Regions from separate parts of the Paenibacillus sp. 7516 genome, predicted to be linked through region 1. Evidence: riboswitches for the same ligand, from Rfam matches in the RefSeq annotation. Region 1 holds a riboswitch; the other holds the start of a gene.

The links. Region 1 has a riboswitch for FMN ahead of CHI14_RS04025 (DMT family transporter). Riboswitches for the same ligand answer to the same signal wherever they lie in the genome.
Region 2: linked by a shared signal. The riboswitch ahead of ribD (bifunctional diaminohydroxyphosphoribosylaminopyrimidine deaminase/5-amino-6-(5-phosphoribosylamino)uracil reductase RibD) and the one ahead of CHI14_RS04025 (DMT family transporter) in region 1 are both predicted to bind FMN.

What each region holds. Positions count from the first base shown of each region.
Region 1 is NZ_NPBI01000006.1:119,192-134,079, reverse strand. Features, by position in the region: gene CHI14_RS04050 (methyl-accepting chemotaxis protein) at 1-1,869, shown strand, start outside; gene CHI14_RS04045 (RNA polymerase sigma factor) at 2,157-2,693, shown strand; gene CHI14_RS04040 (DUF4179 domain-containing protein) at 2,669-3,946, shown strand; gene CHI14_RS04030 (amidase) at 4,668-6,164, opposite strand; gene CHI14_RS04025 (DMT family transporter) at 6,307-7,287, opposite strand; FMN riboswitch at 7,432-7,582, opposite strand; gene CHI14_RS04020 (DinB family protein) at 7,665-8,168, opposite strand; gene CHI14_RS04015 (CGNR zinc finger domain-containing protein) at 8,331-8,903, shown strand; gene CHI14_RS04010 (amidohydrolase family protein) at 9,078-10,451, shown strand; gene licT (BglG family transcription antiterminator LicT) at 10,751-11,590, shown strand; gene CHI14_RS04000 (beta-glucoside-specific PTS transporter subunit IIABC) at 11,738-13,603, shown strand; gene CHI14_RS03995 (glycoside hydrolase family 1 protein) at 13,619-14,888, shown strand, end outside.
Region 2 is NZ_NPBI01000021.1:209,372-224,259, forward strand. Features, by position in the region: gene CHI14_RS19480 (hypothetical protein) at 40-261, shown strand; gene CHI14_RS19485 (D-alanyl-D-alanine carboxypeptidase family protein) at 517-1,638, shown strand; gene spoIIAA (anti-sigma F factor antagonist) at 1,782-2,135, shown strand; gene spoIIAB (anti-sigma F factor) at 2,132-2,587, shown strand; gene sigF (RNA polymerase sporulation sigma factor SigF) at 2,599-3,354, shown strand; gene CHI14_RS19505 (DMT family transporter) at 3,429-4,376, opposite strand; gene CHI14_RS19510 (helix-turn-helix transcriptional regulator) at 4,485-5,396, shown strand; gene CHI14_RS30120 (hypothetical protein) at 5,504-5,692, opposite strand; gene CHI14_RS19515 (stage V sporulation protein AA) at 5,761-6,417, shown strand; gene CHI14_RS19520 (stage V sporulation protein AB) at 6,398-6,826, shown strand; gene CHI14_RS19525 (spore germination protein) at 6,913-8,520, shown strand; gene lysA (diaminopimelate decarboxylase) at 8,628-9,959, shown strand; gene CHI14_RS19535 (peptidylprolyl isomerase) at 10,173-10,604, shown strand; FMN riboswitch at 10,761-10,925, shown strand; gene ribD (bifunctional diaminohydroxyphosphoribosylaminopyrimidine deaminase/5-amino-6-(5-phosphoribosylamino)uracil reductase RibD) at 11,281-12,384, shown strand; gene ribE (riboflavin synthase) at 12,431-13,099, shown strand; gene CHI14_RS19550 (bifunctional 3,4-dihydroxy-2-butanone-4-phosphate synthase/GTP cyclohydrolase II) at 13,139-14,377, shown strand; gene ribH (6,7-dimethyl-8-ribityllumazine synthase) at 14,464-14,888, shown strand, end outside.

The DNA of each region.
Region 1 (14,888 bases):
AGCAGCATGGTTGATCAATACATACAAAACAAAATAGCAGATGTGGGGCAGCTGTTCGAGTCCATTTCATTTGCGGAAAATCCGGATATGCTGTTAAATGCCTATACCAAAAACCATCCGGAAGTGGAAGCCGCAGTATTTGTCGCGGAGGATGGTCAATTTTCATATAGCTCAAATAACCAGAACGAACCAAGCAATTACAATCCAAAGGATCATGAGTTTTATGCCAAAGCGGTCGCTAGCCCTGAAAAAGTCGTATTGTCTGAGCCTTACACCTCTGAACAGTCCGGCCAAACTAGTGTAGACGTGGCACAAGCGTCAAGTGACGGAAAATCCGTCGTTGCCATTGTACTGGACTTAAGTACACTTCAGGAAACCGTAGGAGATATTCAAATTGGCGATAATGGCTTCGTCGTTATTTTTAGTGCTAATGGTTCCATGATTGTGTCACCATCTTGGGGAACGGAGGGTTCCGGCACGGTAGGAGGAGCACCGGAATTGGGTGATACGCCGCAGGACGTTTCCTCGAATCTCGAACAGGGAGTTCCTCAAGAGGGTGAAGGGTCCCCAGCATCCATGCTGGATGAAGACTCCGGGCAGATCGAACAAACATCACCGGAAGGAGAAACGCGTGAATTAGTGTACATCACCAACGAGTTGACAGGATGGAAGATTGCTGGGGATCGCTCTCCCATTGAGGTCGTACAGGCAGCTAAACCCATTTGGAACAATACACTGCTGGTCATCCTTGTCTTTGTTCTGCTTGGCTTTGGACTCACTGTGGTCATCGTACGTTCCATTACCAAGCCATTACGAACGTTGAATGAGTTTTCCATTGAAGTAGGCCAAGGGGACTTGAGCCGTAATACATCGATTGCTTCGCGAGACGAATTTGGTGATTTGGGAGAAGCCTATAATCAAATGGTAGGATCCTTGAATGGGATTGTATCTGAAGTTGCAGATTCATCCAGTCATCTTGCCGCGGCTTCTGAGCAGTTATCTGCGAATGCTGAACAAAGTGCAATGTCAACTGGGCATATTACACAAATCATTGAACAGATGGCGGAAGGTGCTGATCGCCAGGTGCTACTCGTTGAACAAAGCCTGCTTACCATACAGGATGTTGCCGGGAACATGGGTCATATTGCAGACAACGCCTCTACTACGGCTGTAGCAACAGCTCGCGTTGCCCAAAAATCGAAAGAAGGCGGGGAAGCCATTCAGGGAGCCGTGTCGCAAATGAGCACCATCCATCAGTCCGTCAACCACGTGTCGGATGGCATCAATCATCTGGTTCAGATCTCGCAGGAGATTGGACAGATCATTAAGGTGATCTCAGACATCTCAAAGCAAACGAATTTGCTTGCATTGAATGCATCCATTGAAGCGGCCCGAGCAGGCGAACATGGTAGAGGATTTGCAGTCGTAGCCAGGGAAGTGGGAACGCTGGCTGAGCAGGCAGCTCAATCTGCCGAACAGGTAAACGGACTGATTGAATCCATTCATGAAGGAATCAAGCAAGCAGAAGGTTCCATGGGGGCAGCAATGGGTGAGGTTTCAACGGGGATGGTCATCATGGATCATGCGGGACGTCTGTTTGAAGAAATTAACCTCTCCGTGGACACTGTTAATGGCAAAGTAGGTGAAGTGTCTACGATGGCGGAACATATTGTGAAGGAGACTTCCAATGTTGTAGCTTCAATTGAGGACATCTCTCATCTGTCCCACGAAACAGCAGCAGGAGCCCAAACTGTATCCGCAGCTACCGAGGAGCAACTCGCCTCTATGCAAGAGATCAGTTCATCTTCGACTTACCTGGCACGTATGGCAGCAAGACTGCAGGAGTTGACGGAGAAATTCAAAGTCTAAATGGCACGCTAGTTTTCTCATAAATGAGCCTTAGCTAATATTAGGGTGTATTTGTAATGATCTTGAAATGATTCGTTGAAGATTGCTCAATTAAACATATATAGGATCTATGTCTAGCAGCCGTTATCCGAGATTGCATCGGGTGACGGTTGTTTATTTTTGTAATTAAGCCCGACTATAGAATTGATATACTGGATGTAGATTTTTCTCCATAATTTTTTGTGAATTTGAAACCATACGTTCATGTTAACCATCTAACATTCGTCTACGTGGAAGGAGGGGAACTTTTGGACGTACCAAAAGAAGTAAGAAGAGCTCAAAGAGGCAACGTTCAAGCTTTTGAAAACCTGATACAAGCACATAAAGTCGTTATGTACCAAGTGGCCAAAACCATTCTTGCACAAGATGCGGATTGTAGGGATGCCATGCAAGAGTCAATTCTAAAGGCGTTCGAAAAGATCAAGACACTACGAGAGCCTGTTTTTTTCAAAACTTGGCTGCTCCGAATTGTCATTAACGAATGTAACCTGATTCATCGACAAAATAAAAAAGTTACGGACCTAGGTGATTTTTCTGTTCCTCCTACATATGAGAATGGTTACGAACAGATTGAATTGGAACAGTTACTCGAGATGTTACCTAGTGAAGACAGGCGAATTCTTGAGCTGTATCACATTAAAGATATCTCCATCAAGGATTTAGCTGAGATCTATCAGAAATCCGAAAACACGATCAAAACGAGGTTACGCCGCGCACGTGAAAGTGCAAGACATATCTTGGGGAAGCAGGAGGGCTATGCATGGAAAAATGGGAGCAGCAACTAAAGGAACAAGTGAATCGTCCAATTCCCGAAAATATGGATATATTCATGACCCAAACGCTTAATGAACTGACAACACAACACAAATATAAAAAATCCCGTAAACGTCTGTTCTATACATCAACAGCAATAGCTGCTTCACTAGCTTTTACGGTTGGCATGGCGTCTTTGTCTCCCGCATTTGCAGACGCTGTGAAATCCATTCCGATCATTGGATCTGTCTTTGAGTTAATAGGGGAGGATGGAGTGAAGAGAGGAAGCAAGCTAGGATTATCACATAAACTTAATCAGAAGGTACGAATTGGTGATCATAACGTTACATTAACAGAGATTATATACGATGGTTCAAATATAAATCTGGGCTGGATTGCTTCAGATTATGATAGAAATATCTATGAGTTTATGAATAACATCGGTTTTACAGTGAACGGTAAGTTCATTTCAGATTACACTGCGAATGCTCCTGCACTTAAGTTGGAAAATGGCACTTATGGTGGATTGCTTCAGATTAGCCCCAAAGATAAGCTGCCAGACAAATTCACCCTGGGTATGGTGTCGCGTGATAAGAAAACGACCTACGTTGAAATCCCGGTTCAGCGTCAGGGAAGTTATCTAACGCTACCCATTAACAAATCGGGAATTTGGAACAACATTGCACTGAATTATGAAAGACTATCTCTGTATCCAACAACAACCGAGCTAACGCTTCGTCTGAAAGATAGAGTTAATGTGATTGGAATATTGAAATTTCAGGTGAGAGATGAAGATGGATTTGTTCTGAGGACTACTGGTAACCAAGTGGCGAGTGATGAAAACAGTAGTGAATACAAGTACCTTTTTGAACCCTTCTACTCTGTGCCCACCAAAGTGACAATCACGCCATATATAAGCTCAGTCTATACAACCTCAAAAACAAACTTGGAGTGGAAGGGGAGACCTATCACGGTTTCCCAAGGAGAAGTAGGGTCTATTATAGTATTGGATCAGCAATGGGAGAATGATCAACTGACTATTACATTTGACGTCGCAGGAGAACGGATTAATGAACAAGTAAGTGATATTTGGCTTTACGATCGAATAGGTAATCCATTTCCAAGAGTCAGCCCGCCGATTCGGATTGAGGGTGGTGATAAGTATGAGGTCACTTTTTCTAATGTCAACAGCACGGAGTCTATCCAGATCGCCACGCCTGTATTCAATCCAACAAAATATCTCCGGGATCTTGAAGTCACTGTTCATTTGGAAAAACCAAACTGAAGTAACATATTTATTTATATATCACTTCAAATGAATCAAACAAAGTAAAATAATGTTACACAATTACAAGTCGCTATGTTTAGCGGCTTTTTCTATCCCGTGCCCAGTTTGATGTCGAAGTGGATCTTCGAATGGTTGCCACCGGCGCAGTAGAGTAATCTAACAATAACTCACTAGTGCTCGGTTAGTATCCACTATAAGTAACGTTCTGATTTAGAGGATTAACATGTTTCAGGTCAGGCTTGCTGCACAGCGAAATCTGATAATGAGAACCCTCATTCAAGAGGGTTGGTATTTACACAGCATATTTTTGCTCTCGCTAACGATGAATCAAACTATTCCTATGTTTATGGAATACCGTAATATTTGCTCGTTCCTCTGGTGCTTAGGTGATTGGGATGGAGATGAAAGCCGACTTACAAAAGAACAACTAAACGTAATCGATAATGCCGTTAAGCTCATTGGACGAGATGTACCTTTTGACGGATGTGACATTCAAATTTAAGAATTTCACGTTTTATTACGTAATAAATATTATGTAAACTAGTTAGGTGCGAAAATGGATAACCTGAATAGGTGTGAGCGATTCGGATCTGAAAATTGAACAAACATGCATAACGCAATTTTATTGTTACCATAAAATTGAACACACAACTAACTCCGTGATCTCTTGATATTCTCAATTGGTCACGGAGTTAGTTCGTTGTTCTTTTTCTATTTCTTAGACAGGGAAAAGAGGGTTTCCATTCATTCCGATCCACAGTCCGGATGCTTCCAACTGGCCAGCCAGATGGAGCAGCCAGTCTTCACGCCCTTTGGTTGCCATAACTTGCACGCCCATCGGCAAGCCTTCAGCTGTGAGGTGCAGCGGAACACTCATCGCAGGCTGGCCTGTCAGGTTGGCGAGTTGAGTGAAGGGGGTGTAGGTAAGACTTGGTTCAAACATTTCATAGATCAATTGCTGCTGATGCATCTTGTCCAATTCGCTAATCTGCATCAGATACTGAATTTGCTCCTCATGAGGAGTTAGCTCTCCAACCTTTGGTGCAGGAAAGGCATTAACGGGTGTGATATAAAAGTCGTATCGCTCGAAGAGTGTAGACATCTGCGCGGCAGCCACGTCCCATTCGGCAAGGCTGTGAACGAATTCCGCAGCCGATACCTTTTTGCCTGCCTCAGCCAGCACCCAGGATTCAATCTCCATATCGCTCGAAGTTAAAGATCGGCCCATAGCATGCTCCATGGAGGCGATCATCGCCGCCATTTCACCGCTGTTCATCATATAATAGTTCTCCATCAACCGAACACCGTTGACCGGACTCAATTTTTCCTCCACGTGATGACCTTGTTCCTCCAGCCACCGAACCAGCTTGTACACTGCTTCCTTCGCATCCTCGCTAACAGGGGTGCCTACCGGTGAATCCGTGGTATAAGCGACCTTTAGTTTGCGCTGGTGCGGATAGTTCATATCGGCCAAGTAACTGCCCGGAAAGAGCGGGGCATGAAACGCGGCTTCAGGCTGAATGACCTGCAGGGTATCCAGTAAGGCGGCACTGTCTCGCACAGTCCGGGACAGCGCGAAGTCGATGGATGCACCTTGCCATTGACGGCCTACACCTGGTCCAACAGGAGTCCGTCCCCGAGTAGGTTTTAGTCCGAATAGTCCGCTGAAGGAGGCTGGAATCCGGATCGAACCCCCGCCATCACTGGCTCCGGCCATGGGTACGATACCCGAAGCAACAGCTGCAGCTGAACCGCCGCTTGAACCCCCTGGTGAATGATTCGTATTCCATGGATTGCGACTCGGACCATGAAGACGTGGCTCAGTAATATTTTTGAGGCCAAATTCCGGTGTGTTCGTATGTCCGATAATAACGAAGCCTGCATCCCGGAGTCTGGATACAAAGTTAGAATTACGCAAAGCTCGATGATCCTTCAGAAGGCGGGAACCGGAAGTCAGAATTTCCCCCTCCAGCGATTGCGAGATGTCTTTGAGGAGCAATGGAACGCCTGCAAAAGGCTGTTCACCAGGACGAACATACCCGGCTTCCTCGCGTGCGCGTGTTTCATATGTACGAATGACCGCATTAAGCTGCGGATTAACTTCTTCTAGGCGAGCGTAAGCCGCTTCCAGTAATTCAACGGGGGAAACTTCCCGTGAGCGAACCAGTTCAGCCAGACCTATGGCATCATAGGACGTATATGAAAATGAAGACATGACGATCGTTCCTCTCCGTAAATATGAAATAGAATAAGTACCTTTCCATATGTCATCGTACCACTGGAATTATAAAAATACAAAAGGCACTGCAGATCCCGAGGGATGTGTCAGTGCCTTTAAGATATAGATAAGATCTTCATTACTCCGTCCGAAGCTTAGGAGCTGCGTCTGCAGCTGTGATAGATCGTTCCTGCTGTTTGGATATAGCGAACAAAGCAATCCAGATGAGAATAAATCCAAGCAGCTGTTCCCATGTGATGAGCGTCCGGAATGCAATCCAGTTCACAAGCACACCCGCCATGGGGAAGCTCAGCTCAGCCAGTGTGGCCACGGAAGCTTTGGTGGACGAGAGACCTTTATAGTATAACAATAGACTCAGTAAACCTGGCAATAGCGCCTGCCCCAGAATGTTGAGCGCAACAGCTGCCTGTTCTCCTGCACCGGAAGGCAAGGTCCACGCTGCACCCTCGTTCCAGGTCATGAAGATTAGCAAGGGCAGAGCTACGACGAAGCGGAGGGAGGTGACCGTCTCATAACGGGTTTGCCCCAGCATCAGTCGGCCCATCACCGTAGAGCCGCCCCATAAGGCAGCAGCGCCAAGTGACAACAGGCTGCCCGCATGAATCCAGTTGTTCCAGTTTCCAAGCGGAAGTGTAAACCCGAACGTAAGCAGATAAGTTCCGATAAGAGCAACAACGAATAACCAGCCGAAGCGGCGCGGCAGTGTTTCCTTCAATAAGAACTTCGCTAAAACAATCGCGAAGATCGGCTGCATTTTTTGCAGCAACAAGACGGTATTCGGATCATTATGTGTCAGTGCGAGCGTGAATAAAACGGTTGCCAGTGCAGAGCCGCCCCATGAGATAAAGATAACGGCGATCCAGTGACGGGCTCGAAGCTGTTTCAGGTCGGCGCGGAATTTCCATAAGACGGGTATAGCGACTAAGCTCACGATAATATGCTCCACCAGTACAATTTGAGTAGAGGTCATGGTTTGCAGCAAAATGATGCGGAACAATGGATCTACGCCCCATAGGGCAGCACCGAGAACAACGAGCCAAAATCCGGTATTGCTTCGTTCCTTGCGATAAACCGTTGATGCATGCTGTGTCTTTTCCATATTCAGGACTCCTTCGTCAGAACACGGAATCTTCAGTTGGCAAAATCGACAAAAGCCCCCGTTTTGGCATACACCAAATAAACGGGGGCTCATCCATGAACATATCGTCAGGAAAGAAACCTTCCCATAGGCGGTATGTCATGTGTTGATCTTCTCTCATCCGGACTGTACCGTCGGCCTTGGAGTCACACCAAGTCAGTCGCTGTTGTCCTAAGAAGTCAACAGCGAGTCGCGGGCTGGTTCCGATTGGAACATCACCGCCGGTTGGGAATTGCACCCTACCCCGAAGATCCTATTCAATTTATAGGTTATCGTACAAGTTGTAACATTAATAATTTCATCTTATTCCTGTAAGCGCTAGCAGTTCAAGCATTTTTTTAGAAAATGATGTTCCAGCTTCCTTGCTGCCTGCGCAGAAGCACAATCTGACCCGAGTGGTAAGCGTCGTGAAGAACCCAGCGGGCAAGCGTTTGAGCCCAGTTTTGTTCGGAATCCAAATAGGCTTCTTCAAGTCTGGAATCCTGTAACGTAACCAGGTTATTGTGCAACTGCTCTGCCAGCTCAGTAGTTCGCTCCACAAGTTGGCTCCAGCCAGCTTGGTCCAAGGGGTCACCGGGACTGCCAAACGTAGCTTCATTCGATTCGGCAGCGGGTACAGGTGGAGCCTGACCTTGAAGACGCTTTAAGATCCGCTCGTTGTAATAGTACATATGATTGACCAGCTGCCATATGCTCAGTCCTCCTGAAGGAGGGATCCAAGCTGCTTGCTCTGCGGTCAGCCCTTCAAGCGCCTTCGACAATGGGACGATCCAGTTACATTGATCCCAGGTATCTTCTTTTTGAATAACCAACACATCTAATGCAGTTGTAACAGACGTCATTTTTAAAGTTCATTCCTCTCTAGTGGAACTCATCTCATGACTTGCGTCTTCATGCTTGTAACTAGCTAATATGGTTTGAAATGGTTACAATTAATATAACACAATTCAAAAGAATGTAACCATCTTTTTTCGATGTAGATAGTTACAGTGGCGGAGGTATAGATGGATAGGTTATGGACAGATTTTGTGAATAGTGACTATCATGATTGGCGCGGCGGGGATCGATCTGAAGACAGACTGGGAAAAGCAAGCTGGCAGCAGGATTTCTTGAATCGTTGGCAATTAGAAGCAAAAGTGCCGGCATCGACTGAAGAGGAATCCACCATGAGAAGCTTTAGGGATGAGTTACAGTCTCTGGCTATCCGTCTGTCAGCGGGAACGCCCCTAATGGAGAAGGATCAAGCATGGTTAAATGACTTTATGCGGAGTGGTGGGGTGATCAGACGACTAATCTCACAGGATCAAGGACTGGATGTTAAGCTGGTTCCCATCCATGCCCATTGGTTTCAGGTGATGGCAGAGGTTGCTGCTGACTTTGCCATGACACTGGTGGAGGGTGAAGGAAAGAGAATTCGATGCTGTGACAACCCGGACTGCCGCTGGGTCTTCTATGACGATACTCGCAGTAGGACACAGAAATATTGTGATGATAAAATGTGCGGCAATCTAATGAAGGTGAGACGTTTTCGAGCGAAACGTAAGCAGGAATCCAGCGGAGAAAAGAATGAAGTTTAACAATGGTAGAACAGTCATCACCATAGATAGGAGTTTGGTGTCCAGAATTGATAAATATTAACAATCGGTATATAATGGTTATATACTAGCGAAAATATAGTCACAAATCATATGTAAGGAAAAGCAATGCGGATCAGATCATTTTACAAACCATTACGATTGGAGAGGTGTCTCATGGGGACAGGTTATCTATTGAAAAACGGTTGTGTATTATCGATGGATGCTCGTATTGGTCAGTTTAACAGGGCAGATGTACTTATTAGCGACTCTTTGATTGCAGCCGTTCAACCGAATATCGAGGTGTCCGATGCAGATGTTGAGGTGATCGACGCATCAGACATGATCGTCATGCCTGGACTGGTGGATACACACCGGCATATGTGGGAATCTCTTGTGAAAACAGCTGGGACGAACTGGTCGCTTCCCGTGTATCTGCAAAATCTGTACTATGGTGCCATGGGAAGCAAGCTTCGACCACAGGACAGCTACATTGCCAATCTTCTTGGTTCTTTGGAAGCGCTTAACGCGGGTGTGACGACGGTACTTGATTGGAGCATGCCATATTCACCTGATCATACCGATGGACTAATTCGTGGGCTGCAGGATGCAGGGATCCGGGCTGTCTTTGCTCACGGTGTTCCAGGGGAAACCGCCTATTGGAATCGGGAAAGTACCCTTTCATACCCGGAGAATATCAGAGGGGTGAAGGAGCGTTATTTCTCCTCTAGTGACCAATTGGTCACGTATGGACTAGCTATTCGCGGCCCTGAGTTTAGCCACTGGGATACAACGGTGCAGGACATTCAGCTCGCAGAAGAACTGGACGCAATTTGTTCTATGCATGTCGGGTTTGGCAGCTGGGGATCTGCAGACCGTTCCATTAGCCGAATGTACGAGGCAGGACTGCTTACCCCGCGAATTAATGTCGTTCACGGCAATACGATGGGCATGGATGAATTCAAAATGCTGGCAGACACGGGAGCCTCTTTGTCAGTTACGCCTGAAGTAGAGATGATGATGGGACATGGCTATCCGGCTACAGGATATTTTCTGGAACATGGTGGCACGCCAACGCTTGGAGTGGATGTGGTGACTTCGACAGGTGGAGATATGTTTTCACAGATGAAATTTGCGCTGCAAGCTGAGCGCTCCAGAACGAACGAGTTATTGCTGGCGCAAGGTGAAATGCCGGGAGAGCTGAGTTTGCAAGCGAGTCAGGTACTGCGGTTTGCAACTTCGGCCGGTGCACAGGCTTTAGGGCTGGAGCGGAAAACAGGTTCAGTCACACCGGGAAAAGAAGCGGATTTGATTATGATTCGTACAACCGATCTGAATTTGTTCCCCGTTCACGATCCGATCGGTGCTGTTGTGCAATTCGCCAATCCATCCAATGTGGACACGGTCTTTGTTGCAGGAAAACTTGTGAAGCAAAATGGTAAGCTGCTGCATGTGAACCTGGACGACATTCGAAGCAAGGCGATGGAAAGTAAGGAATATTTATTAACACAGTATCCGATGTCTGATGCGGATCGGATTGTATTTTCCTAAAGGATTGGGCAGAAGTAAAGTAAAAGAGCCGTTACTTAGGCACGGCTCTTTTTTGTTGAATCCATTTCGTCGTATTTACAAAACCAATCGGTGTTAATGCAAGGGTTGTTGACAAATATAACGCTTTCCACTAAGATAGCCATATAAGTTAATAATGAATTTAATCAGGATTGTTACTGATCAGCAGGCAAGACCGATTGATGATGCAAACATGCAGAATTGTTCTTCATGTATGCATAATTAATGGTCTTTTTTTGTTGTCAAATTTTGTTAACGTTTCATGTTAAAAGGAGATTCCTATGAAGATCACACGAATTATTAACAATAATGTCGTCTGTGCAGTGAATGAAAGACGCCAGGAGATGATGCTTTTAGGCAGTGGCATTGGTTTTCAGAAGAAAAAGGGAGACGATGTGGACACAGTCAAGATTGAAAAAGAATTTTTTCTGAAATCCAAAAATGTATCAGGCAAACTATATGCCCTGCTGGCACAAATCCCGATGGAATATATTCGTGTGTCCGACAGTATTATTCAATACGCCAAGCAGTCCTTAGACAAGGAGCTCAATGAAAATATATATCTGACGTTAACGGATCATATTAATTTTGCTGTGGCACGTTATAATCAGGGAATGAATTTTAATAATGCATTGTTGTCCGAAATTAAAGCGTTTTATTCCAATGAATTTCGTGTAGCCATGAAAGCTCGGGATATGATTAATGAGGAATTCAATATCTCGTTGCCCGAAGATGAGGCTGGATTCATTGCGCTTCATATTGTTAATGCTGAACTGGGTTCTGAAATGGAAGAAACCATGAAGATTACGCAGTTTATTCATAAAGTCTTAAACATTATTCGATATCAGTTTAATGTTCATTTTAATGAAAGCTCGCTCCATTATTCCAGACTTGTCACTCATTTGAAGTTTTTCGCCTATCGCTTGTTTAATAATACCGTTGTCAAAAGTGGCGATAGTGATTTTCTCCATATTATTAAAGAAAAATACGTGCAAGAATATCAATGCAGTCTCCGTATTGCACAGCTGATTCGAGTTGACTACGGAAAAGAACTGACGGAAGATGAATTGGTATATTTAACGGTTCATATCAAAAGGGTCATCGATGAAGAGAAGGATTGAATCACGGGCCCCAAATAATGATTATACTAGGATTGTTACTGGTGAGGCAGGCAAGACCTAGAGTTCCATCGTGTATAGAGCTTATCTATATTCGATAGAATTCTAGGTCTTTTTTTATACCAAAAATAGTTTAAGGGGGAGCAGTACATGAAACATGAAAGCACAGCCGCCGAGATTTTAAAGCTGGTTGGCGGAGAAAAAAATGTAGACAGTGTAACGCACTGTGCTACTAGGCTGCGATTTAATCTGAAGGACGAGAAGGTCGCGGATAATGAAGCATTGAAAAATGTACAAGGTGTTGTAGGTGTTGCCAGCAGCGGTGGGCAGTATCAGGTGATTATCGGTAACGAGGTAAACAATGTGTATAAAGCGTTGACCCAGCTGGGGAACTTCGCAAGCAAAAATGATGCTCCATCTGTGAAAAAAGGGAAACTGACTACGCTTCTGGACACCATCTCCGGGATCTTTACGCCCATCCTGCCAGCCATGATTGGTTGCGCTATGATCAAAGCCGTTCTTCTTATCTTAAAAACGTTTGATCTCGTTGATCTGGATGGACAGTTTAATACCATCATGACCTTTATCGGTGATGCAGCTTATTACTTCTTGCCGATGCTGCTTGCCTGGAGTGCGGCAGTTAAGCTTAAGGCTAACGTAGGATTTGCGTTAACGATCGCAGGTGTGCTGCTGCATCCCACCTTTGCAGCGTTGATGACTGCAGGTGAGCCAATCTCGTTCTTGGGGTTGCCGGTCACTTCTGCGACGTACACTTCGTCGGTCATACCCATTATTCTAGCGGTTTGGATTTTGTCCTATGTCGAACGTTTTGCCGAAAAGTATTCTCCTTCGGTCATTAAATCCATTCTTAAACCATTGATCGTGATTCTGGTTATGGCGCCACTAACGCTGATCGTGCTCGGTCCGATCGGTGCAATCGCGGGTAACTATCTTGCGTCAGCTGTTTCATTTGTCAATACACATGCAGGATGGTTAGTTTCTGGTATTATCGGCGGAGCCTTCCCTTTCCTGATTATGACAGGTATGCATTATAGCTTGGGACCTGTGGTGCTCACTGCGTATGCACAGACTAAGACGGATAGTATCGTTGGCCCAGGTATGCTTGTACACAATATTTCTCAGGGTGCAGCTGCCCTTGCAGTCGCTTTGAGAACGAAAAATAAAGCGTTTAAACAGGTAGCATATTCTACCAGCATAACTTCATTACTCGGAATTACCGAGCCCGCCTTGTTTGGTGTAAATTTACGCTTGAAAAAGCCATTGATCGCTGTAATCGTTGGTGGCGCTGTAGCCGGTATATATGTTGGATTGTTCGGTGTAGCTCGATCGGCTCTCGGAATTGCAGGTATAGCTACGCTGCCGGCATTTATCACGGATCATCCATGGAACCTGGTTCATGCGGCCATTGGTTGTGTGATTGCATTTGTAGTTACATTCTTAATGACTCTTATCTTGGGATTTGAAGATGTACCTGAGGATGGAAAGACTCAAGATACACAAGAAAAATCTCCTACAACTAATCGTGTGACTATTGCAGACGTTTCGGAACGTGTTCTTAATGCACCATTAACAGGGAAAGTTTTAGAGTTATCAACGATAAAAGATGAAGCATTTGCATCGGGGGCGATGGGGAAAGGTGTTGCCATTGAGCCTACGGTTGGAAAACTTGTGGCACCTGCCGATGGCGTCGTATCAGCAGTGTTTCCTACTTCCCATGCAATCGGTATTAGTACTAATAATGGTGCTGAACTTCTGATTCATATTGGTATGAATACCGTGAAGCTGAAAGGGGAGCATTTCAAGGTTCATGTCCAAGAAGGTGATGAAGTAAAAACTGGAGATTTACTCATTGAATTTGATACAAATGCGATTGCATCTAAAGGATACGATCTGACTACACCGATTATTGTTACGAATTCAGATGATTTTGTAGATGTGATCAGCACAGATAAAACATCAATTACGATTGGTGAGAAACTCATCAAGATTATTTAAGGAGGAATTGTTTTCATGAACAATAAAAATGGTTTCCCGGACTCATTTATGTGGGGCGGTGCAACAGCGGCAAATCAATATGAAGGCGCTTGGAATCTTGATGGTAAAAAGGCGAGTACCGCCGATATGATGACGGGCGGAACCCATACGGTTCCCCGTCGCATTACCATAACTACTGAAGAGGGAGTTCATTATCCTTCTCATGAAGCGGTAGATTTTTACCATCATTACAAGGAAGATATTCGTATGTTCGCAGAGATGGGGTTCCGCTGCTATAGAATGTCCATTGCATGGTCCAGAATCTTCCCTAACGGAGACGATGCGACCCCAAATGAAGCAGGTCTCCAATTTTACGACAATGTGTTTAATGAACTGAAAAAGTATAACATTGAACCGATCGTTACGATTTCCCATTATGAAGCACCGTTTGCCTTAACCGAGAAATTTAATGCGTGGGCTTCCAGGGAAATGATCGATTGTTACGTGAAGTATTGCGACGCAATCTTTAATCGTTACCAAGATGTAGTGAAGTATTGGATCACATTTAACGAGATCAATAGTCTGATTGTTCCGGCAGGTGCCTACTTGGCAGGAGGACTTCTGGTTGATAAAAAAGGCGGCGTATTTAACAATACAGCAGTGGACAGCACGCAGTTAAGATTTCAAGCGCTGCACCATCAATTCGTGGCAAGTGCCAAAGCTGTCAAGCTTGCACATGAAATCAATCCAGACTTCAAACTTGGCTGCATGATCAATTACAGTCATGGTTACGGAAGTACATGTAAACCTGAGGATATGTTACAAGCGCTAAGAATGGATCAAATCAACAATATGATGAGCAGTGATGTACAAGTTAGAGGGGAATACCCTGACTTTGCGAAGCGATATTTTGAAGAGAAAAATATTCACATACAAATGGCTGAAGACGATGAAGAAGTTCTTAAACAAGGCTGTGTAGATTTCTACAGCTTTAGCTACTACAAATCTCACGTGGTGGGTACCCGACCAGAGGGTGATGAGACTCAAGGTAACGTCTTCGGTGGATACAAAAATCCATATCTGAAAGCCACAGACTGGGGTTGGCAGATCGATCCGGTTGGACTCCGGTACGTGCTGAACCATGTATATGATCGGTATCGCATCCCGATGATGGTTGTGGAGAATGGGCTGGGTGCGGTTGATGTCGTTGAAGAGGATGGCACCATTAACGATACGTACCGAATTGAGTTTTTGCGGGCTCACATTGAACAAATGAGAGAGGCTGTTCGTGACGGCGTTAACCTGA
Region 2 (14,888 bases), on a different contig from region 1:
TAGCAATAACGATCTACATGTCATGTACGGAGGTTTGATATGAATATTGATCGTGTTATCGGAGTCATACATATTGGAGTGCTGCTGCTGCTTTTCTTTGTTAAAACGAATATTGCGTTTTTGGCTGCCAGTATCATAATCGTTATGATCATGGTGTATCAAACCTACACCTCTCCGACAAAGTGGAACATCCGTATATCTGTCGTATTAACTTCGTTTCTTATCTTCTGGAATATCTATTCTTGGGATTTCGGGGGATGATTCCCTCTTTACAGTATCGTGGGTAACTTACGTGTTCTCTCTTCATTAGGGGGCACGTTTTTTTGTGCATTTGTTTGAGAATAGAAAAAGTTCGGGAAATCATTCATGGGATGGAATAATTTACTGTAAACGCGCCGACAATGATTAGCAGTACATGCATGGAGCATGCAGTAAGCAAGTCATTTGAGGAGGTTAACCCTAGTGAAGAAACGAATAATGGCATCGTTCATGACCCTATGTATTTTGCTACCCCTTATGGCATCAACAGTGCTGGCTGAAGAAGCACCCAAAACAGCAGGGGGGACAGATCTTGCCCCGTCAGCACGTTCTGCTATATTGATGGATGCCGATACGGGGACGGTTATTTTTGAGAAAAACAGTCATGATCAGCTGCCTCCGGCGAGTATTACAAAGATTATGACCATGCTGCTGACGATCGAAGCCATTGATTCCGGCAAGCTGAAGCTGACGGATAAGGTGAGAACGAGTGAATATGCTGCATCCATGGGTGGTTCACAGATTTTCCTCGAACCTGGCGAAGAGATGACTGTCGATGACATGTTGAAAGGAATCGCCATGGCTTCCGGTAATGATGCATCTGTTGCGATGGCAGAGAAAATTGCCGGATCAGAAGAAGCTTTTGTACAACTGATGAATGAACGGGCCAAAGAGCTCGGCATGAAAGATACTCACTTTGCCAATTGTAACGGACTTCCAGTGGAGAATCATTATTCTTCCGCACATGACATTGCGCTGATGAGTCGTGAACTGCTGAAACATTCAGGCATTACGAAATACACGGGAGCATACCAGGACTATCTTCGTAAAGATACGGAAAAGCCCTTCTGGCTGGTAAATACCAATAAACTGGTCCGTTTCTACTCAGGCGCAGACGGCTTGAAAACGGGTTATACATCAGAAGCCAAATTCTGCTTGTCGGCTACCGCTATGAAGGACGGACTGCGTACGGTTGCTGTAGTGCTGGGTGAACCGAATACGAAAACTCGAAATGCTGAAGTGTCTTCGATGTTCGACTATGCGTTCGGACAATACACAATGAAACCTTTGTACAAAGCAGGAGATCAGCTGGGCAGTCTGAAAATTGAAAAAGGGGAAGTCGCTGAGCTGCCGCTGACGGCAACGCAAAATTATAGTGTGCTGATGCGCAAAGGCGCCAAATCCGATGAGTTCCGCCATGAGCTGTTAATGGCAAAAGAAGTGAAAGCACCCGTCAAGGCTGGTCAAAGCGTAGGTAAGCTTGTCGTATACCAAGGAAACGAGGTCATCAAGGAGTTCGATATCCAGGCTCCTCAGGATGTGAATAAGGCTGGCTGGTGGAAGCTGTTTAAACGAACAACATCGAACCTGTTTGATTAAACGCCGATTTGCGCGTTCTGCATACATTCCTTGAACGTATTTTGTAGTTAAATAGGGGTTTTCTTCTAGTTTTGTCGGGGGGCAGGAAAAGCCTTCGGAAACGTAGAAATCCTTGTTCAAGACTGGGAGGAGAGTGAGCAAACGTGAACTTGCATGTGGAAATGGAACATCACCGCGGGATTCTGATTGTGCGATTATCCGGGGAGCTGGATCACCATACAGCCGATATGGTTCGAATGCAAATGGATGAGGCCATCCAGCGCAGACAGTGTGAACATCTGGTGCTTAGCCTGAAAGATCTTCAATTCATGGACAGTTCGGGTCTGGGTGTCATTTTGGGCAGATACAAACTCATTAAAAATAAAGGCGGCAAGATGGTTGTATGTGATGTTAATCCGCCGGTCTATCGTTTGCTGGAAATGTCGGGTTTGTTCAAGATCATGCCGATTTACGAAAATGAGGGAACAGCTCTCTCGGGTCTGGAGGTCGTCTCATGAGTGAAGGTACGGGAACAAATTTCATGAATCTGCAATTTGCGGCCAAGTCGGAGAACGAATCGTTCGCAAGGGTGACTGTCGCTGCGTTCATCTCTCAGCTTGATCCCACAATGGACGAGCTCAGCGATCTGAAGACGGTTGTCTCGGAAGCGGTGACGAACAGTATCATCCACGGGTATAACAACAATCCCGAGGGTGTCGTGTCCATTCAGGCGCAAATTCGCGAAGACATGATTACAATTATTGTGGAAGATCGCGGAGAAGGAATCGAAGACCTGGAACTGGCCAAACAGCCGCTATATACGTCCAAACCCGAACTTGAGCGGTCGGGCATGGGCTTCACCATTATGGAAAACTTCATGGATGAATTCGAAGTCAGCAGCGAGCCCGGCAGAGGCACCTCCATCAAGATGAAGAAGAGGATTGAATCCAAGAAAGCAATGTATAATTAGGGGTTGGTCTAATGGATGCTGAAGTGAAACAGTCTTCACAGACCTATTTGGACGATGCCGAGGTCAAACGGCTGATTGCGCTCAGTCAGTCGGGTGACCATGTCGCGCGGGATACGCTGGTGAACTGCAACATCAGACTTGTCTGGTCGGTCGTCCAGCGCTTTATGAACAGGGGATATGAACCGGAGGATCTGTTCCAGATTGGTTGTATTGGCCTGCTCAAGTCGGTGGACAAATTCGACCTTAGTTATGATGTGAAATTCTCAACCTATGCGGTACCGATGATCATCGGAGAGATTCAACGTTTCCTGCGGGATGACGGAACCCTCAAGGTGAGTCGTTCCCTGAAGGAAATGGCGAATAAAGTCCGCAAAAAAAGGGACGAGCTGTCCAAACACCTTGACCGTCTGCCAACGATCAAGGAAGTGGCTGAACAGTTGGGAGTGACTCCGGAGGAGGTTGTCTTCGCCCAGGAAGCGAACAAACCGCCGACGTCGATTCATGAGACCGTGTTTGAGAACGACGGGGATCCGATTACATTGATGGACCAGATTGCCGACGAATCTCAGGAACGCTGGTTTGATAAGCTGGCGCTCAATGAAGCGATCGGCGGCCTTAGTGAGCGGGAACGACTGATCGTTTATCTACGGTATTACAGGGATCAGACGCAGTCGGAGGTCGCGACTAGGCTGGGGATTTCCCAGGTTCAGGTTTCCCGGCTGGAGAAAAAGATACTTCAATCGATTCGCGATCAGATCGCGCAGTAGATGGTGGAGTACGGACTCCAAGCACGGGTGCCGAATCGCCAATATACGACAACTAACAACCTTTCATCGCGCGCCTAATGCGAGTGAGGTTGTTTGTCGTTCAACCGTTTAGATGATCCTGAGCGATTGGATTGCATGACCAGAATCAACCCGATAATACAGGCAGTACCCATCCATTGATAGAAACCAAAGGGTTCATGGAGCCATACGACGGTTGTACCAACAGCAGCCAGAGGTTCAGCACTTCCAAGCAGGCTGGTCTCCTTGGGTGTAAGGCTTTTTAAACTCGCAATGTAGAACCAAAAAGCAAGCATCGTTCCAAAGATAATCGTAAATATCAAATACCCGTAGATTTCAGTCGAGATGCTGGCAAAGTCGGCTTTCCATGGCGGATGAATCAAACTAAGGCTCAGACCACCAATAATCATGGTCCAGCCAACGATAACAAGTGAGTCGAATTTCTTAATCAGCTGTACAGCATAAAGTGTATAGAATGCAGCAGCTACCCCGGACAATAACCCCCAGATCACCGCAAGCCAGGAGACAGATAACTGTGTAACCGAGCCATTCGTCAGCAGTAGAAAACAGCCCAAAAGTGCGAGGATGCCGCATGCAAGGTCCTTGCGCGTGAGTGCAGACTGCTTCCGTAGTGCGATGTAAATCATGATCATGATGGGGGAAAGATACTGAAGGAGAGTGGCAACCGCGGAGTTACCGTGTTTAATGGAAGCCATATACGTATACTGTACGGCTAGCATACCTGCTAATCCAAATAGGATCAGTTGTATAGCTGTCTTCTTATGTCTCCATACATCAATAATCTGAGATCTACCGTGTGTAAAAGATTGAATAACCAGAAGCAGAATACCCGCGCTCAGCAATCGAACGGTTACATACCAATTGACTTCAATACCATCCAGTTGAAATAGTTTTTGAGATACGGTTCCTCCGATCCCCCAGCATAGGGCTCCTGTTAGAACGAGCAGGATACCCGATAGCTTGGTACTTGCAGATGTTGTCATTCTTGATCGCCTCACCTTAAATATAAGAATAGTGCTATATTAAGGATAAATACGATATATTAATATCAAAATTGCACGTAAAAATATAAATATATTGAGATGAGGCTTATGCAAAAGACTGAATTTAGTATTGATCAAAATTTGAAGGAAATGACGAAGCATCGGACCGATACTTTATCCGTTGCCTGTTATGAAACAACCATTGTGCATAATGTACATGGACACATCCCCCTGCACTGGCATGATGAATTGCAATTTGTTGCGGTACTCCAGGGTACAGCGTTGTTCCATATCAATGACCAGAGAATTAGTGTACCCACAGGTGATGGCATTTTTATAAACAGTGGGGCCATGCATATGGCCGAAGATCATGGAGGGAACCATAACTGCATCTATCTATGTCTGAATGTGACGCCCCAACTTGCTGCACCTTCAGATCTGTACGTAAAATATGTGCACCCTTATATAACGGCTACCAATTTGCCTTTTCTCTATATCAATGGGGGCATTGCCTGGGGAGCACAGATTTTGGATGGCATCAGGCTAATTAGAACGGAGCTTGTGAGTCAAGCGCCCTATTACGAATTGAAAGTTGCTTCAACGCTGCTGGATATATGGACTCTTCTCATTAAGAACGGATATGCGTTGGAGCATGATGCATCCGAAATGACCAGGAGCAGAAGAATGAAGGATATGCTGCAGTGGATTCATCTGAACTATGCCGATCCGGTCAGGTTGGAGGATATTGCAAGGATGGGACAGTTAAGCCGAGCGGAGACATGTCGCTATTTTAAGCAAATCCTGCGAACTACACCCATGCAGTATGTTTTGGATTACCGGATCCAGAAAAGCATTGAACTTCTGCGGCTCTCCGACCGCAGCATCACCGAAATCGCGTATGAGGTCGGCTTTAACAGCACGAGCTACTACATTAACCAGTTTCGGAAAAGCATGAAAAAGACGCCTTTACGATTCAGAAGAGAGCTCACCGAGAAGAAACGAGAGGAACGAAACGATTAACCTTTTTTCTGCCAGGTTATCCAGTCTAGTCGCCACATGGCGGCTTTTTTTGTTGTGGAATAGGATAGCTTTAAAACGGTTTTCCTCTCGACTACCTACCCTGCAGCTTATTTTTTCAGTCTTTTGGAAAGCGGGGATACGTGCAGCGGAGGGATGGAATCGGTCAAGGGAGCGAAGCGCTCGCCTTTAGCACCGGATTTCCTCCTTGAAAAGGAGTGATCAAGAAATCCGGGGATAACAGCGGCCAGTGACCGATCCATCTCGGAGCGTCTGTAGGTTACCGAACCTTTTTCCAACCGGAATGTAATAAATTTGCACATTCTTCAAATACTAACCTAAATTACGCAGTAAAGGAGTGTTTCGGATGTCTCTGACACCCACTCCAACGGTCTACATTCGTCTGCGCAGCCGTATCCGCATCCAGAGGGGAAGAAGCGTCAAGCTTGGTGATATCGCTCATGTGTTAACCTCTCCGGAGGATGGGGAACGAAGGCTGCTTGAGCTTGAACTGCTGCGCCCGGGACCGGAGGACGGCAATCTGATCCTGATTGACATTTTGCAGATCATTCCTCAGATACGGCGCATGCTACCGGAAGTTACCGTCGAACTCATTGGTTCGGGGCATACGCTGGTCGAGGTCGTTGCTGGAACGGGCAAACCTTCCAAATCCCTCTTCATCCTGGTCTGGCTGCTGTTGTTCTTTGGATCGGCACTGACCATCATGAATTTCCATGCAGATGTGAACATGCAGGAAGTTCAGATTCGAATCGTGGAAATGATAACGGGTCGCCGGGACGAGCATCCTTATCTGTTTCAGGTGGCATACTCCATCGGAATCGGGTTTGGTATGGCTGTTTTCTTTAATCATTTATTCAAGAAAAAGTGGAATGAAGAACCTACTCCGCTTGAAGTGGAAATGTTTTTATATCAGCAAAATGTAGACAAGTTTGTCGTCATTGAAGAAACCGAACGAATGCATGAGCAGGAACGCGGGGAGATGAATGCCGATGAGCGTTCTTAATGGAGCGATCAGTATCGTACTTGGGATTGCGGGAGGAGTTGCCGTAGGAAGTGGCGTGATCGCCCTCATTCTCGTGCTTGATATGATTCCCAGATTGGCACAGCTGACCCGTTCTTATGACAAAACGCATTGGTATGAAGGAGCATTGATCGGAGGGTCGCTCGTCGGAACCATCGCTGATTTCTGGCATTGGAAGGTACATGGAGTACTGATCCTGAGTCCGATTATTGGGTGCTTTTGCGGTGTGTTTATCGGCCTGCTTGCCGCGGCACTGACCGAGGTATTGAATGTGCTGCCAGTACTTGCTAAACGTCTGGGCATGAAATCGTATTTGTTTGGACTGCTGCTGGCCATGATTTTGGGCAAAATGACAGGTTCCTTATTTGACTTTTTTGTATATCAGCGTTAGGTCAAGGAATCGAAGGAGGAAAGAAAATGGATGTGAGATCTGACAATACTGGACAGGGTACAGGTGAGGGAGTACCCGAAGAGCTGATGCACAAGACGCCTTATGAAATTCAAAAGGAAGAGGAGCGCAGGGCGTACGAAAAAAAGAAGCAGGATGAGATGTCCGATAGTGTTGAAGAATCGGTACAGTACTGGCAGGACAGGGATGATATCTCCGCTCGCATGAGTGAGAACAAGTATACATTGAAGCAGGTTTTGGGTCTCGGGGAGTCCTTTGATGTCAATATGAGAGAGATGGTCCTGGGAGGCAAAAATGTTGGATTATTGATGCTGACGGGATTTGCAAAAGACCAAATTTTGCTGGAAGTGTTGAAAAGACTGACCTATCTTACCCCTGATCAAATATCAGGCCATGCGCTTAAGTCGTATTTCGATTGCTACATTCCACATATCCAGGTAGAGAAAGTCGATAAAATGAGTGCTGTCATCAACAAGGTTCTCACGGGCATGAGTGCTTTGTTTGTTGAAGGAGATCGCTCTGTATTAGTAATGGATACACGGAGTTATCCGGTACGATCACCCGAAGAACCTTCTCTCGAACGCGTTGTCCGGGGGTCAAGGGATGGCTTTACCGAAACACTTCTGACCAACGTGACATTGGTGAGACGGAGGATTCGCGACCCTGGATTGAAGTTCGAGATCATGCAGGTGGGCCGTAGAACACAAACCGATGTTTGTGTCGTGTACATCGATGATATCGTCGATAAAGTTCAGGTGGATTCGGTCCGCGAAAAAATTAAACGGGTAGATATCGACGGAATTCCGGCAGCAGATAAACAGCTGGAGGAAGCGATTATCAATAAGGGATGGAACCCATTCCCTTTGGTTCGCTACTCGGAAAGGCCCGATGTTACAGCATCTCACCTGCTTGAAGGCAGAGTCGTCATATTTGTTGATACCTCGCCAAGTGTAATGATTTTGCCTACAACCTTCTTCGATCTGTGTGAGCATGCAGAAGAGAACAGACAGACTGCGTTTATGGGGACTTATTTGCGTTGGGTCCGCTTTGCCGGCATTTTAATCTCGTTGTTTTTGCTGCCGCTATGGATGCTGATGGTCATTGATCCTGCGCTCAAACCGATGGGGCTCGAGTTTATAGGTCCCCAAGAGAATGTGAAGCTCCCCATTATTTTGCAGTTCCTTCTGATTGAACTTGGGGTCGATTTGTTACGTATGGCGGCAGTCCATACCCCTACACCTCTTGCATCGGCAATGGGCTTGATTGCAGCAATATTGGTCGGGGATATCGCTGTAAAAACAGGATATTTTGTCAATGAAGTCGTTCTGTACATGGCCATTGCCGCCATTGGTATGTTTGCCACACCAAGCTATGAGCTTGGGCTTGCGAATCGGCTGGTGAGGCTGTTCCTGCTGATCGCTGTTGCCATTTTCAAAGTGCCGGGGTTTGTGGTCGGTACAACATTACTAATTATAGCGCTGACCATACATCGGTCCTATAATTCCTCTTACTTATGGCCGTTTATACCGTTTAATGCAAAGGCCCTGGGGAACTTCCTGTTCCGTATGCCTCTGCTTGAAAGTAAGAAACGTCCATCATTCAACAAAACAAGAGATAACACAAAAATGTCCGACGATCCGGACGGTGAAAAGCGAAAAAGTAAAAAACACAAATGATCTGCCTAAAAATCCATTCTTCTCGCTGACGAATTTGATATACTGGTGTAAAATCATTGGAATAGAAGAAGCTGTTCCAGTATATAAAAAAGTGAGGAATGCTGATTATGTATTTACATGGTACAAGTAAAATAAATGCTCAAGGCCATCTGGAAATTGGCGGAGTAGATACAACGGACTTGAAAGAACAATTTGGAACACCACTTTATGTTGTGGACGAGCAATTGGTTCGCGATCGCTGCAGAGAATACATGGATGCATTCCGTGCTTCTGGACTGGGATTCCAGGTTGCTTATGCAAGCAAAGCATTTTGCGTTATGGCCATGTGTGCTCTCGCTGCGGAAGAAGGGCTCTCACTGGATGTGGTTTCGGACGGTGAACTGTTTACAGCACTGCAAGCAGGATTCCCTGCTGAACGCATTCATTTCCACGGCAATAACAAAACATTGGAAGAGATCGAAATGGCACTTGATGCCGAGATCGGCTGCTTCGTTGTGGATAACTTCAATGAATTGCACTTGCTGCAGGCTGTAGCCGCAGAGAAGAATCGTCAAGTAAACATCCTGCTTCGTGTGACGCCTGGTGTTGAAGCGCATACGCATGAATATATCTCCACAGGTCAAACAGATTCGAAATTTGGATTCGATATCGGTAACGGAACAGCATTTGAAGCGATTGAGCTGGCTTCCAAGCAGTCCAACCTCGTCTTGCTGGGTGTTCACTCCCACATCGGTTCTCAAATCTTTGAGGTGGAAGGCTTCCAAATGGCGATACAGCGTGTAGCTGAATTCGCTGCAAGCGTATATGAGCGTATTAACGTAGCATTCAAAGTGGTTAACCTGGGCGGTGGATTCGGTATCCGCTATACAGAAGGGGATACTCCGCTTGAAGTCGCACAATACGTAAAAGCCATCACGGATGCTGTCAAAAATCACTTTGCCCAAATTGGATATGACGTTCCGGAAATCTGGGTTGAACCAGGCCGCAGTATCGTTGGTGAAGCAGGTACAACGCTGTATACCGTTGGTACGAGCAAAGACATCCCTGGTGTGCGCAAATATGTCGCAGTGGATGGCGGCATGACGGACAACCCGCGTCCGGCACTGTATGAATCCAAATATGAAGCTGTACTTGCCAACCGTGCAAATGAGTCTGCTCAGGAGACCGTATCGATTGCCGGCAAATGCTGCGAGAGCGGCGACATGTTGATCTGGGATCTGGACCTGCCTAAAGTTCAGAGCGGTGATCTGCTTGCAGTTGCCTGCACAGGTGCATATAACTACTCCATGGCAAGCAACTATAACCGGATTCGCCGTCCGGCAGTCGTGTTTGTCAAAGACGGCCAAGGTGATGTGGTTGTACGTCGTGAAACGTACCAGGACATCATTCAGAATGACCTCGTGCCTGAGCGTATTACTAAACAGCCTGTAACCCGTTAATGTTAAGAATTACTAAATAGTAAAAAGACAAAAAGGAACATTCCTTTTTGTCTTTTTTTTGCCTTTTGGCCCAACATTTTCGAAAAAAATTGCGGTTTATTTTGCGGTTGGACTCATTTCGGTGTACACTAAGAAAAGTGCTATAGAGCTTGGCCCAGGGTCATGACATGATGGCACATTAACGATGGTCAATACGAAAGGAGTCATTTACATATGGCGAAACAAGCGAAAATCAAAATGGCAAACGGCGGAGAAGTTCTAATCGACCTGTTCGATCAAGAAGCTCCAAACACAGTGGCAAACTTTGAGAAACTGGCTAACTCCGGCTTCTACAACGGTCTTGTATTCCACCGCGTAATTCCAGGCTTCGTCGCACAAGGCGGATGCCCTAACGGAACGGGTGCAGGTGGCCCAGGATACACAATCAACTGTGAGATCAACCCGAACAAACATGAGCGCGGAACACTTGCAATGGCACACGCAGGCCGTAACACAGGTGGAAGCCAGTTCTACATCTGCTACCAGCCACAGCCGCATTTGGATGGACAGCATACCGTATTTGGTAAAGTAACCAAAGGTATGGAGTTCGTAGATGCTTTCGAAGGTCGCGACAAAATGGAAACTGTTGAAGTCGTAGAAGTTTAATCGATATCCTAATCGATAAAAATGGCCGTTTCGTTGATAAGACGAAGCGGTCTTTTTTATGTCCTTTTGCTTATTAAAAGTTAGTATGTGACAAAAAGGAACAAAAAACAATTGATTTTTCGGCGTTAAAGTGCTAACATCCAATTAATAACGAAAGCGATCCTTCAGGGCAGGGTGCAATTCCCTACCGGCGGTGATGCACCTGTGTGAGGATATCTATCCAGCACTGTTGCAAAGTCCGTGACCTGTCTGCCTGTGGCAGATGGCTGATCTGGTGCAATTCCAGAACCGACAGTATAGTCTGGATGGGAGAAGGAGAGGGTGCAGCCCTAATTGGACTGCATTCCGCAGATGCGTTGCTGTACAGAAGAGGTTTTATTTTCTGTGCAGGGAATGTCGGTTATCCGGCTGTTTCCATACTTATGCCACATCATTGAAGCTCTTTACCTGTAATTGTGTTCTTTAGGTATGTGTTTGCTTTCACTTGCCTGAAATGGAATTATAGCGGAGTGCTGTTGGCAATCGTATTAACGACATCCTGCTGGTGACACATGTCTCTCATCATCCCTACCCGAACGATTGTTCGAGTGGGGATTTTTTATTTGATATGGTATAACCGCCTCTCTGCTCGATGGGAGGCCTATAATTTAAGATTCTAACCGTGGGGTGACCGGACTTGGAAATGATCAATGATGAATTTTATATGGGGCTTGCGTTGGATATGGCAGAACGTGCACAGGGGCAAACGGGGATTAACCCTGTCGTCGGATGTGTTGTTGTAAAAGAAGGCCGGGTCGTAGGTCTGGGAAGTCATCTCAAGCGGGGTACGGGCCATGCGGAGGTACACGCATTGAATATGGCAGGCAGCGATGCTGAGGGCAGTACAGTCTATGTTACGCTGGAGCCTTGCAGCCACTATGGCAAGACGCCGCCTTGCAGCGAAAGTTTGATTCACGAGAAAGTGAAGCGTGTCGTGGTGTGTTGTGAGGATCCAAATCCGCAGGTATCCGGCAGAGGAATCAGCATGCTGCGTCAACAAGGCATTGAGGTTGAGGTTGGCATTCTGCGTGACCGCGGAAGACGTCTGAATGAAAAATTCATTAAGTACATTACCACCGGTTTGCCGTTTGTCACCTTAAAAACGGCATCCACACTGGATGGCAAAATTGCAACCCGCAGTGGAGACAGCAAATGGATCTCCAACGAACCCGCACGGGAAATCGTACATGCACTCCGCCATCGTCATCAGGGTATCATGGTTGGTGTGGATACGGTTATCGCAGACAATCCGGAGCTGACCACCCGCCTCCAAGTGGAAGGGATCAGTCCTGTGCGAATTGTTGTCGATTCGAAGCTGCGTCTCCCGGTTGGAGCCAAGATGGTCAAGGATGGACTGGCACCGACATGGGTACTTACAACCGATGAGGCGAGCCCTGAGGCGGCCGAACGTCTGGAAGCCTACGGTGTAGAAATTATCCGCTGTGGTCCTGGACCACGTGTGGATCTGCTGAGTGCGCTTAGCAAGCTGGGAGAACGGGAAATCGGCTCCATCCTGCTTGAAGGCGGAGGCACGTTGAATGGTGCCATGCTGGAAGCCAAATTGGTCGATCGGCTGTTGATGTTTATCGCTCCAAAGATTGTGGGCGGATACGATACACCGGGAAGCTTCCGATTTGAAGGGGTGGAGCGCATGAGTCAGGCCATTCAATTGAATCAGCTGGAAATTGAGCAAGTTGGAGATAATATCAGTATTGGCGGAATTCCTGTTTGGCCTGAATAACGGAGCGAATGAGCAAGGCAAGATATAAGCATAAGGAGGCGGCAGCATGTTTACCGGTTTGGTGGAAGAGGTCGGTCAGATTCGGCGTATCGGTCGAAAAGGCGAAGCATTGGTCCTGAATATCGGAGCTTCCGCCATCATGGACGATCTGAAGATTGGTGACAGTGTATCTGTAAACGGAGTATGTCTTACAGCAACGACCCTGGAAAGCGGAGGATTTACCGCAGATGTCATGCCTGAAACCTACCGTCATACCAATCTGAGTCAGCTGCAATCAGGTAGTAAAGTAAACCTGGAACGGGCGATGCAGTCGGGTGGGCGTTTTGGTGGACACATCGTACAAGGACACGTGGATGGTACGGGAGTCATTGGCGGGATCACGCGTGATCAGAATGCGGTTGTTTTTGAGATCAAACCGGACGACCACGAACTGTTCAAATATTTGATTCCAAAAGGCTCGGTAACCCTCGATGGCATTAGTCTCACCGTGGTGAAGACAACAGAAGCCTCGTTTACCGTATCGATTATTCCCCATACCATTGGAGAAACGGTGCTTCAGGTGAAAAAGCCGGGGGATACCATCAACATTGAATGTGACATTTTGGGGAAATATGTGGACCATCTGCTCCATTACGGCAAAGGGCATCCCGAAACGGGTGCTGGCAAACCGAAAAGCATCAGTGAAGAGTTTTTGGCCAACCATGGCTTTGCATAAGGAACATAACCATTACAAAGAGAGACTGGAGGGGAACTTATGTCAGATCAATCCATACTAGATCCCATCGAGGAAGCGATATACGATTTGATGCGCGGCAAACCCGTCATTGTTGTGGATGATGAGGATCGGGAGAATGAAGGGGACTTTATCGCGCTGGCAGAGAAGGCTACACCTGAAGTGATCAACTTCATGATTACCGAGGGCAGAGGCCTGGTCTGTGTTCCCATTACACAGCAGCGTGCGGATGAGCTCAATCTGAAACCGATGGTTCAGCAAAATACGGACTTCCATGGAACGGCATTTACGGTGTCCGTGGATCACAAGGATACAACAACAGGCATATCTGCACATGAACGATCCATTACGGTGAAGGGTCTAATTGATCCGGAAGCCAAAAGCAGTGATTTCCGCAAGCCGGGGCATATGTTCCCGCTCATTGCCAAAGACGGAGGAGTGCTCCGCCGTGCCGGTCACACGGAAGCTGCTGTTGATCTGGCGATCATGTGCGGTTCCTATCCGGCTGGTGTGATCTGTGAGGTCATCAAGGAAGATGGCACGATGGCGAGACTGCCTGATCTGCAGGAGATTGCCCGCAAGCATGACCTGAAACTGATTAGTATTCAGGACATGATTCGTTACCGTAATGAGAAGGAACAGCTGGTTCAACGTGAAGTGGCTGTCCGCATGCCTACGGATTTTGGGGAGTTTCAAGCAGTGGCCTATACGAATGCAGTGGACAACAAAGAGCATGTCGCATTGGTCAAAGGTGAAATCGACTCTTCCAAGCCCATATTGGTTCGTGTTCACTCCGAATGTCTTACAGGCGACGTATTCCACTCCCATCGCTGTGACTGTGGACCGCAATTCGATGCAGCCCTCAAACAGATTAATGATGAAGGCAATGGCGTTCTGCTCTATATGAGGCAGGAAGGCCGGGGCATTGGACTGATTAACAAACTCAAAGCCTATAAGCTGCAGGAGGAAGGTCTGGACACCGTAGATGCCAACCTGAAACTGGGGTTTGCTGCTGATCTGCGTGATTACGGTATTGGCGCACAGATTCTGAAAGATCTCGGCGTTCGCCAAATTCGTCTGTTAACCAATAATCCCCGCAAAATCAAAGGCCTTGAAGGTTATGGTCTTGAAGTGGTGGAGCGTGTTCCCATCCAGATGGAAGAGAACGAGGATAATACGCTTTACCTGCATACCAAGCAGGCGAAGCTTGGGCATATGTTGAAGTTCGATGATATCGAACAGAACGAAGAGAAAAACTAATTTTTCTGTTCATGTAATTTATGGAAATATGAATGCTCGTAAATCGGTTAATTACATTACATTATACATTAGAGGAGATGACTTAAATGCCAAACTTTTTTGAAGGACATTTGGTATCGGAAGGTTTAAAATATGGAGTGGTTGTCGGACGTTTTAACGAATTTATCACAAGCAAATTGCTCAGCGGAGCACTCGATGCGTTCAAACGTCATGGGGTGCAGGACAGTGAAGTTGACGTAGCCTGGGTTCCAGGAGCATTCGAAATCCCGCTGATTGCACAGAAAATGGCGGAGAGCGGCAAATATGACGCTGTCATTACACTGGGAACCGTTATTCGTGGCTCAACGACACATTATGATTATGTGTGCAACGAAATGGCAAAAGGAGTGGCGGCTATTAACCTCAAAACCGGCGTGCCAACGATCTTTGGTCTGGTTACAACAGAGAATATTGAACAGGCGATTGAACGCGCTGGTACGAAGGCTGGTAACAAAGGTTGGGATGCTGCCAC